Parazoarcus communis: one gene and its partners. The main gene of each other region encodes a partner of the protein of the gene in region 2 in a complex. Links are inferred from orthologs where the notes say so. Each region holds a gene or a part of one and is shown on either strand. Other genes may lie near its edges. The genes, in order: holB, dnaX and holA.

Region 1 (3,080 bases), 1.3 Mb from region 2 along the record:
TGCAGACCGATCCCACGGTGATCTACGGCCTCGGTGAGGACTTCGACGGTCGGCTCCGTCGTCGCCACCTGGACACCGATCATCCGTGGAATACCTATACCCGCGCGGGACTGCCGCCAACACCGATTGCCATGCCCGGGCTTGACTCCCTGCAGGCTGCAGTCCGGCCGCAGAAAACCGATTTTCTGTATTTTGTTGCACGCGGGGATGGCAGCAGCGAGTTCTCGCGCAATCTCAATGATCATAATCGCGCGGTGGATCGCTATCAGCGCTGAGGAGTAGTCCGTTGGAAGCAGTCGTGCAGAAAGGGCGTTTCATTACCTTCGAGGGAATCGATGGCGCCGGCAAGAGCAGTCAGATTGCCGCCGTGGTGTCGATGCTGGGCGCACGCGGGGTGCTTGTCGAGCAGTCGCGCGAGCCCGGTGGAACCCGGCTTGGCGAATCCCTGCGCGAGCTCCTGCTGCATGAACCGATGCACCTGGAGACCGAGGCCATGCTCATGTTCGCCGCGCGACGCGAACATCTTGCAGCGCGCATCGAGCCCGCGCTTCTGCGGGGCGAGTGGGTGGTGTGCGACCGTTTCTCCGACGCGACCTACGCCTATCAGGTGGGTGGTCGCGGCCTGGAGCCGGAGAAGTTCGCGGCACTTGAAACCTGGGTGCATCCGGGGCTGCAGCCTGATCTCACCCTGTTATTCGATCTGCCACCCGAGATCGCTGCGAGCCGGGTGGCGTCGACCGGCGCCGATCCCGACCGTTTCGAACGCGAACAGCGGGACTTCTTCGAGCGGGTACGTGAGGCTTACCTCACCCGGGCCCGCCATGCCCCCGGGCGGATCTGCGTGATCGACGCCAATCGCCCGCCGGAACAGATCAGGAATGACATCGAAACACTGATCGAGGAGCGCTTCTTCGCATGATTCAGCCGTGGCTTCAACCGACCTGGGCCAGACTTGTTGCGCTCGCTGGCAAGCTCCCTCATGCGCTGCTGTTCGTCGGGGCGCCGGGGCTGGGCAAGCGCGAGCTGGCCGAAAGTCTGGCCGCCCGGCTGCTGTGCGAGTCACCTCTGGCCGACGGCCATGCCTGCGGCCGCTGCGATGCGTGCCAGTGGCGCGAGGCGGGCAACCATCCGGACTTCTATCGCGTGGTACCGGCCGCGGCGGCAGATCAGGCCGATGCCGGCGAGGACGCGCCTGCGGGTGATGCGGCGGGCGGCAAGGCCAAGTCGAGTCAGATCGTGATCGACCAGATCCGCGAACTGCAGTCTGCGCTCGCGGTCACCGGGCATCACAGCGCGCAGCGCGTCGTCGTGCTCGATCCGGCGGAGGCGATGAATACCTTCACCGCGAACGCCTTGCTCAAGCTGCTCGAAGAACCCCCTGAGGGCTGCAGCTTTTTGCTTGTATCCTCGGCGCCTCGCAGGTTGTTGCCGACCATTCGCAGCCGTTGTCAGCAGTGGAGCTTTCCGCGCCCCGATCCTGCCCAGCGTGCAGCCTGGCTGGCCAGCGAACACACGGAAATGCAGGGGCTGCTTGCACTGGCAGGCGGCATGCCGCTGGCGGCAAAGCGGCTGGCGGAGCAGGGCGGTGTTGGCTTGCTGGAGCGCTTCGTGCGCGATCTGTCGGGTGAGCCGGACGCGCTCAGGCTGGCGGGGCAGTGGGAAGCCTGGCTCAAATCCAAGGAAGCGCTGGCAGCCGGTTTTGGCTTGAGCACGCTGGTGGAGTGGATGCAGCGTTGGGTGGCGGACGTCGTCAGTCTGCGTCTTGGCGGGCAGGTGCGTTTCTTCCCGGCGCAGGAAAAAGTGCTCTCTGCGCTGGCTGGCCGCATGAGCGTGGCGGCTGCGAGCAGCTGTTACAATGAGATCGCCCAGATTCGACGCGTGGCCACGCACCCGCTGAACCTTCGCCTTTTTCTTGAAGATATGCTGATGCGCTATGCACGCGCAGTGAGAGGAGCCCGGACTTGAGCGAAGCCAGTCGTACCCATGTTGCACGTCCGAGCGTGCTGTCGCTGAACATCAGTTCCAAGTCGGCCTTGTACGCAGCCTACATGCCCTTTCTCGCAAACGGGGGGATCTTCGTGCCCACGCCGAAGTCCTACAACTTGGGCGACGAGGTCTTCATGCTGTTGCAGTTGATGGACGATCCGACCAAGCATCCGATTGCGGGTACCGTGGTGTGGGTTACACCATCGGGTGCGCAGGGCGGAAAGGCGCCGGGTATCGGCGTACATTTTTCCAGCGACGAGGCCGGTGTCGCCTTGCGTCACCGCATTGAACAGATCCTGGCCGGTCATCTGGGCTCGGCCAGGCCCACCCATACCCTTTGAGTAGCTGATGTTCGTAGATTCACATTGCCATCTCGACTTCCCCGATCTCGCTGCGCGTGAGGACGAAATCCTCGCCGCAATGGCCGACAAGCGCGTCGGTCAGGCGCTGTGCATCAGCGTCAATCTGGAGGATTTTCCGCGCGTGCGGAGCCTGGCCGAGCGCCACGGCAATCTGTGGGCGTCGGTCGGCGTGCATCCGGACAATTCGGATTGCGAGGAGCCTGATGTCGAGCGTCTGCTCGCCCTGGCAGATCATCCGCGGGTTGTGGCGATTGGTGAAACCGGACTCGACTACTACTGGCACAAGGACGAGCCGGAATGGCAGCGCGAGCGCTTTCGCACGCACATCCGTGCCGCACGGGCCTGCGGCAAGCCGCTGATCATTCATACCCGCAGTTCGGCCGCGGACACGCTGCGCCTGATGCAGGAAGAGAAGGCGTCGGAGTGTGCCGGAGTGATGCATTGTTTCACCGAATCACGCGAAGTGGCAGAGGCGGCCATCGAGATGGGGTTCTACATTTCGTTCTCGGGCATCGTGACCTTCCGGAACGCGAAAGCACTCAAGGAAGTTGCTGCCTGGGTGCCGCTCAACCGGATGCTGATCGAGACGGACGCGCCCTATCTTGCACCCATGCCGCACCGGGGCAAGACCAACGAGCCTGCATGGGTGGTGCATGTGGCCGAAGAAATCGCGCGATTGCGCGATCTTCCGCTTGATGCCGTCGAGCAGGCGACCACAGAGAACTTTTTCCG
Region 2 (3,100 bases):
CGATCAGCCAGCCGCCGGCGGCGCGCAAGGCGCCCGCTGTGCTGTTGGGCTGGAAATGCAGTCGGGCAACTCGAGCGATCATGGCAGTACCTCCCTGAATCTTTGCCCGGGCGACGTGTCAGGGCGCAGGCTTAGTATGGCCCTGGTGTTTCTATAGTAAAAATTGAACGTAATGATTGATGTGATAGGTGGGTGGTATCGGCATCGTGCATTCAGGCCCTTGAGTGCAGCGGCCGGCAGCGCATCCGAGGGAAGGGGGGGCTCAGACTGTGTAAGCGAAATCGGCACAGATCTCGCGCAGGGTTTCCAGCAGTGTCTGGTAGTTGAAGTTCGATGTGGTCATGGCTTTCTGGTCTCCGGGGTGTCCGTTGTCTGGGTTACGGCGCCAGAATAAGCGGCGTCTTTTGATAGCGCCAATCGATTGAATGTATTGTTTTGATGGTTGTTAATTATCGAAGGGTCTTGCCATCAAGCTCTCCCGGAGAGCCGGGGTTGCTCTGATAGAATCGCTGCCCATGAGCTATCAGGTTCTCGCACGTAAATGGCGGCCGAAGTCCTTCGGTACGCTGGTCGGACAGGAGCATGTGGTCCGCGCGCTTTCGCACGCGCTGACCACCGGCAGGCTGCATCACGCCTGGTTGTTTACGGGAACGCGGGGGGTGGGAAAGACCACCATTTCGCGCATTCTTGCCAAGGCGCTCAACTGCGAGACCGGTATCACCGCCGAACCGTGCGGCGTGTGTGACGCCTGTCGGGCGATCGACGCCGACCGCTTCCCCGACTACGTCGAGATGGATGCCGCGTCCAATCGCGGTGTCGACGACATGGCGGCCTTGCTGGACAAGGCGGTCTATGCACCGGTGCAGGGGCGCTACAAGGTCTACATGATCGACGAAGTGCACATGCTCACCGGCCATGCCTTCAATGCGATGCTGAAGACGCTCGAAGAGCCGCCGGAGCACGTCAAGTTCATTCTTGCGACGACCGATCCGCAGAAGATTCCGGTCACCGTGTTGTCGCGCTGTCTGCAGTTCAACCTGAAGCAGATGCCGCAGGGCAGTATCGTTGACCATCTGTCGGGTGTGCTTGCGGCCGAAGAGGTTGTGTTCGAGCCCGGCGCGCTGCGCCATATTGCCAAGGCGGCAAACGGTTCGATGCGCGACGCGCTGTCGCTGCTGGATCAGGCCATTGCCCACGGCGCGGGGAAGGTGGTCGAGGAGCCGGTCACGCACATGCTCGGCACGGTCGGAGACGACCACCTGCATGCATTGCTCGATGCGCTCGCAGCGGGTGATGTCGCCGCGATGCTGGCGGTCGCCGACGGCATGGAAGCACGCAGTCTTTCTTTCGATGCAGCGCTGCAGGCACTGGCTTCGATGCTGGGTCGAATCGCGCTGTTTCAGTTCGCACCTGGCGCCATTTCCGACGACGTAGAACGTCAGCGTCTGGCACCGCATGCCGAAAAATTCGATGCCGAGTTTCTCCAGTTGGCGTACCAGATCGCGATCCACGGTCGCGACGAGTTGGCGCTGGCGCCTGACGAATACACCGGCTTCAGCATGACGCTGTTGCGTTTGCACGCGTTCCGGCCTGATCAGCCTGCTGCGATGGGCTCTCCTGCGCTTGCGGGGAGCGGCGGCAGCGGCGAGGCGAGGACGGTTTCACCGGTTTCTGGGGGGGCTGAAACGCGTCCGGTTGCGGCTGCGACACCGGCTTCATCCGCAGCCTCCGTCGCCGAGCGCAGTGCGGCACCATCGCCCGCGCCTCAGCCGGTCTCGCCCCCACCTGTCTTGCAGCCTGCCATGACCGCGCCGGTCGAAAGAAAGCCCGAGCCGCAGCCTGAGATCAAGCCGAAGGTCGAGTCTGGGTCCGGCCCAAAGCCGGCCAGTCGCGACCTGGCGCCCTGGGAGGATCTGCCGCCCGAGGCGATGATGCATGACGACGCGTATTCGGGGGGCGCCAATGCCTTCGACGACGAGGCGGATGCAGCGCCCGCGGTTCCGGCTCCGCCAGCAACGCCTGCGGATAAGGCTGCCGCGCGACCCGAGGCGTCTGCGCACACGCCGGCGCCTGAGTCGCCGATTGTTGTGCCAGGCGCACCTGCAGCGACTCCTGCGCCGCGGGATGCCCACGCTGATGCCGATCTGGCTGCCGCATTTGCCGCAAGTGACTGGCGCACGGTGGTCCGGTTGCTCGGTATCGGTGGGCTGGTGCGCGAGCTTGCGCAGCACTGCGAGTGGGTCGAATGTGTCGATGACCTGCTGGTCCTGCGCCTGTCCGATACCCATCGCCATCTGCTCGACATGAACCGGGCTGCGGTCGAGCGCGTGCAGGACCAGCTTGCGTCCGCACTGTCGCGCCCGCTCAGAATTCGGGTCGATGTCGGTGCAATCACCGGCGAGACACCCGCCCAGCGTGATGAAATCGAGCGTCGCGCGCGCCATGCGGTCGCGGTGGCTGCGCTCGAAAGCGACCCCTTCGTGCGCGAACTGATCGAGCGCTTCGATGCCACGCTGGTCGAAGCCACAGTCAAACCCTTCTAACCATCCATCTCACTTTGGGGAGTTGTCACCATGATGAAAGGCGGTCTCGGAGGCCTGATGAAACAGGCCCAGCAGATGCAGGAAAACATGAAGAAAATGCAGGACCAGTTGGCCAGCGTCGAAGTCGACGGCCAGTCCGGTGCCGGCATGGTCAAGGTCGTCATGACCTGTAAGTACGATGTGCGCCGGGTCTCGATCGACGACTCGGTCATGGACGACAAGGAAATGCTTGAGGATCTCGTCGCTGCGGCTGTCAATGACGCCGTGCGCAAGGTCGAGAGCACCACTCAGGAGCGCATGGCCGGCTTTACCTCGGGCCTGAACCTGCCGCCCGGATTCAAGCTGCCGTTCTGATTCCAATGCAGCCTTCGAGTCTTGACGAACTGATCGACGCCCTGCGTTGCCTGCCCGGGGTTGGCCCCAAGTCGGCGCAACGCATGGCCTATCACCTGTTGCAGCGTGATCAGCGTGGCGCAGGCCGCCTGGCGCGTGCGATGGGTCATGCACTCGAAGTGCTGCGTCATTGCGACCGCTGCAACACCTTCACCGAAGAGGCT
Region 3 (3,038 bases), 230 kb from region 2 along the record:
GGCCAACTACGACTTCGGCAAGCACCAGTTCAATACCGTGGTGTCGGCCGCAATGAAGATCCTCAACGCGCTCGAAAAGGCGCCGCGTGACAACGCCGCAGCCCACGCCGAACTGACCGAAGAGGGGCTTTCCATCCTGTTGCGCCTGCTGTCGCCGATCACCCCGCATATCGCACATGCGCTGTGGACGGACTGCGGCTTCGGTGAAGACATCCTCGCTTCAAGCTGGCCCGAGCCCCTCGAGGCCGCGCTCAAGCAGGACGAAATCGAGCTGATGGTGCAGGTCAATGGCAAGCTGCGCGGCAGCATCAAGGTTGCTGCAGAGGCCAGCAAGGCCGAGATCGAAGCGCTCGGACTGGCTTCCGAAGCCGCACAGAAGTTCATGGAAGGGAAGCCGCCGAAGAAAGTCGTCGTCGTTCCCGGCCGTCTGATCAACATCGTGGTCTGAGGACGCACTCATGCACTCCAATACTGCCCGCCGCCGCCTGCTCAAAGCAGGCGCGGCACTCGCAGCCTCGGCCATGCTTGCCGGCTGCGGCTTCCATCTGCGCGGGCCTCAACCCCTTGCCTTCTCCACCCTGCATGTCAGTGTCAGCGAGTTCTCCGACCTTGGCTCGGCGATTCGCCGCAAGGTGGAAAACAGCGGTACCACAACGGTCACCGAAAATGCAGGCAAGGCGGAGGCCAGACTTCAGATTCTTGCAAACGAGCGTGGCCGGGAAATCCTCAGCCTCACGAGCTCCGGTACGGTGCGCGAGTACCAGCTCACCCAGCGCATCCGTTTCCGCCTCATCGACAACAAGAACGTCGAGCTGATCCCGCCAACGAACATCTCGGGACAGCGCGAGTACACCTTCGACGATGAAGAGGTGCTAGGCAAGGAGCAGGAAGAAGCGCTGCTCTATCGCGACATGCAGGCCGACCTCGTGCAGCAGATCATGCGCCGCCTGGCGGCCTATCGCCGGCCACAGTGAACCTGAGGCCAGACCAGCTCGCGAGCCAGCTCGACAAGCCACTGGCGCCACTGTGGGTGCTTTTCGGCAACGAGCCCCTGTTGGTGCTCGAGGCCGGCGATGCAATCCGGGCAAGCGCCAGGCGGCAGGGCTTCTCCGAACGTGAAACGCTGGTCGTCGGCCAGGGTTTCCGCTGGGAAAGCCTGACCATGGCGGCCGGCAACATGTCGCTGTTCGGCGGCGAAAAGCTGGTCGACCTGCGCATTCCCACAGGCAAGCCCGGCCGCGAAGGCGGGGACGCACTGCAACGCTACCTCGCCCACTTGCCTGCGGGCGTGCTCACCCTGATCACGCTCCCCGAACTCGACTGGCAGACGCGCAAGACGGCCTGGTTCAAGGCGCTCGGCGAGCACGGCATCATCATCGAGCTCAATGCGCCCGAGCGCGAACGCCTCCCTGCCTGGATCGCGCATCGCCTTGCCGCCCAGCAGCAGTCTGCCGACCCCGAAGCACTGAGCTTCATCGCGGACCACGTCGAAGGCAACCTGCTTGCGGCCCACCAGGAGATCCGCAAGCTCGGTCTGCTGCATCCGGAAGGCAAACTCAGCCTCGAACAGATTCAGGACGCCGTGCTCAACGTTGCCCGCTACGACATCGACAAGCTGCGTCAGGCGGTGCTCGAAGGCGACCCTGCACGTTGTGCGCGACTCCTCGAAGGACTCAAGGGAGAAGGTGCTGCCCCTCCGCTGATCCTGTGGGCGCTCGCCAACGAAACCCGCAGTCTCGCCAGTCTGCGCGCCGGGCGCGATGCAGGGCAGCCACTCGCCGCGCTGTTCAAGAGCGAGCGCATCTTCGACAACAAGCGTCAGCAGGCGCTGGGTCGTGCGCTGGAGCGCCTGAGCCAGTCCGGGCTGCGCGCCGCGCTGATGCACGCAGCGCGCATCGATCGCATGATCAAGGGGCTGGTCGCCGGCGATGTCTGGGACGAGTTTCTGCAACTGGCACTGCGACTCGCCCGCCGATAAGTTCAATGGCCGGATTGCACAAGCGAACCACACGAAGCACTTTCAATGCTTTAATTCCTGTTTGGCTCTAGCGCTGCGAAGATACAGATGGACATCCAGAACTACATGCAAACTCTCGGGCGACAGGCCCGCGCCGCATCCCGTCTGCTGGCTGCGGCCTCATCCGAGGCCAAGAACACTGCCCTGCTGGCCATGGCAGCTGACATTCGGGCACGTGCCGCCACCTTGCTGGCCGCCAACGCGCAGGACCTTGAAGCTGCGCGTCGCGCCGGTCTCGAGCCGTCCATGATCGACCGCCTGACGCTCACCGAGAAGGGCGTCGAGGCCATCGCCGTCGGCCTCGAACAGGTCGCGGCACTGCCCGACCCGGTCGGCGAGATCACCGACGTCAAGCGCCGCCCGTCGGGCATTCAGGTCGGCAAGATGCGGGTGCCGCTCGGCGTCATCGGCATCATTTACGAAGCCCGGCCCAACGTCACAGCGGATGCTGCCGCGCTATGCCTCAAGTCAGGCAATGCGGCCATCCTGCGCGGTGGCAGCGAGGCCCTGCACTGCAACCAGGCGATTGCCGAGTGTGTGCGCAACGGACTTGCCGCCGCTGGTTTGCCGGAACATGCAGTACAGGTTGTCGACACCACCGACCGGGCTGCCGTCGGTGCCCTCATCACCATGCCCGAGTTCGTGGACGTTATCGTGCCGCGTGGAGGCAAGGGCCTGATCGAGCGCATCTCGCGCGAATCCAGAGTCCCCGTGATCAAGCACCTCGATGGCAACTGTCATGTGTACGTCGATGACGAAGCCGACCCGACGCGTATCGTACCCATCGTCGAGAACTCAAAGACCCAGCGCTACGGCACCTGCAACACCGCCGAGTCGCTGCTCGTTTCGCGCACGGTGGCCGACCTCTGCCTGCCCGCCATCGGCACCATGCTCGCCGGCAAAGGCGTCGAGATGCGCGCCTGCCCGGAATCACTCGCGCTGCTGACGGAAGCCGGCATCGCCGCCGACAAGCTCGTGGCCGCGACGGAGCAGGACTGGAGCGAGGAGTACCTCGGGCCGA

The links.
Region 1: the proteins of dnaX (region 2) and holB are in contact, whole or in part, in a cryo-EM structure (PDB 8GIZ), measured with the Escherichia coli proteins. The link is inferred for Parazoarcus communis from one-to-one orthologs.
Region 3: the proteins of dnaX (region 2) and holA are in contact, whole or in part, in a cryo-EM structure (PDB 8GIZ), measured with the Escherichia coli proteins. The link is inferred for Parazoarcus communis from one-to-one orthologs.

What each region holds. Positions count from the first base shown.
Region 1 is NZ_CP022188.1:3,658,017-3,661,096, forward strand. Bases 13-2,940 are described here. They hold holB (DNA polymerase III subunit delta'), read left to right. Parts: upstream 13-915; coding sequence 916-1,965; downstream 1,966-2,940. Other genes in these bases: mltG (endolytic transglycosylase MltG), read left to right, coding at 13-275; tmk (dTMP kinase), read left to right, coding at 287-919; CEW87_RS16710 (PilZ domain-containing protein), read left to right, coding at 1,962-2,327; CEW87_RS16715 (TatD family hydrolase), read left to right, coding at 2,335-2,940. In the rest of the region: more of mltG, read left to right, coding at 1-12; more of CEW87_RS16715, read left to right, coding at 2,941-3,080. UniProt on the Escherichia coli protein: Part of the beta sliding clamp loading complex, which hydrolyzes ATP to load the beta clamp onto primed DNA to form the DNA replication pre-initiation complex.
Region 2 is NZ_CP022188.1:2,401,806-2,404,905, forward strand. Bases 82-3,029 are described here. They hold dnaX (DNA polymerase III subunit gamma/tau), read left to right. Parts: upstream 82-515; coding sequence 516-2,543; downstream 2,544-3,029. Other genes in these bases: CEW87_RS10955 (ZIP family metal transporter), read right to left, coding at 82-82; CEW87_RS10965 (YbaB/EbfC family nucleoid-associated protein), read left to right, coding at 2,574-2,897; recR (recombination mediator RecR), read left to right, coding at 2,903-3,029. In the rest of the region: more of CEW87_RS10955, read right to left, coding at 1-81; more of recR, read left to right, coding at 3,030-3,100. UniProt on the Escherichia coli protein: Part of the beta sliding clamp loading complex, which hydrolyzes ATP to load the beta clamp onto primed DNA to form the DNA replication pre-initiation complex.
Region 3 is NZ_CP022188.1:2,627,178-2,630,215, reverse strand. The notes cover bases 89-2,974. They hold holA (DNA polymerase III subunit delta), read left to right. Parts: upstream 89-970; coding sequence 971-1,978; downstream 1,979-2,974. Other genes in these bases: CEW87_RS12075 (glutamate-5-semialdehyde dehydrogenase), read left to right, coding at 2,066-2,974; lptE (LPS assembly lipoprotein LptE), read left to right, coding at 459-974; leuS (leucine--tRNA ligase), read left to right, coding at 89-448. In the rest of the region: more of leuS, read left to right, coding at 1-88; more of CEW87_RS12075, read left to right, coding at 2,975-3,038. UniProt on the Escherichia coli protein: Part of the beta sliding clamp loading complex, which hydrolyzes ATP to load the beta clamp onto primed DNA to form the DNA replication pre-initiation complex.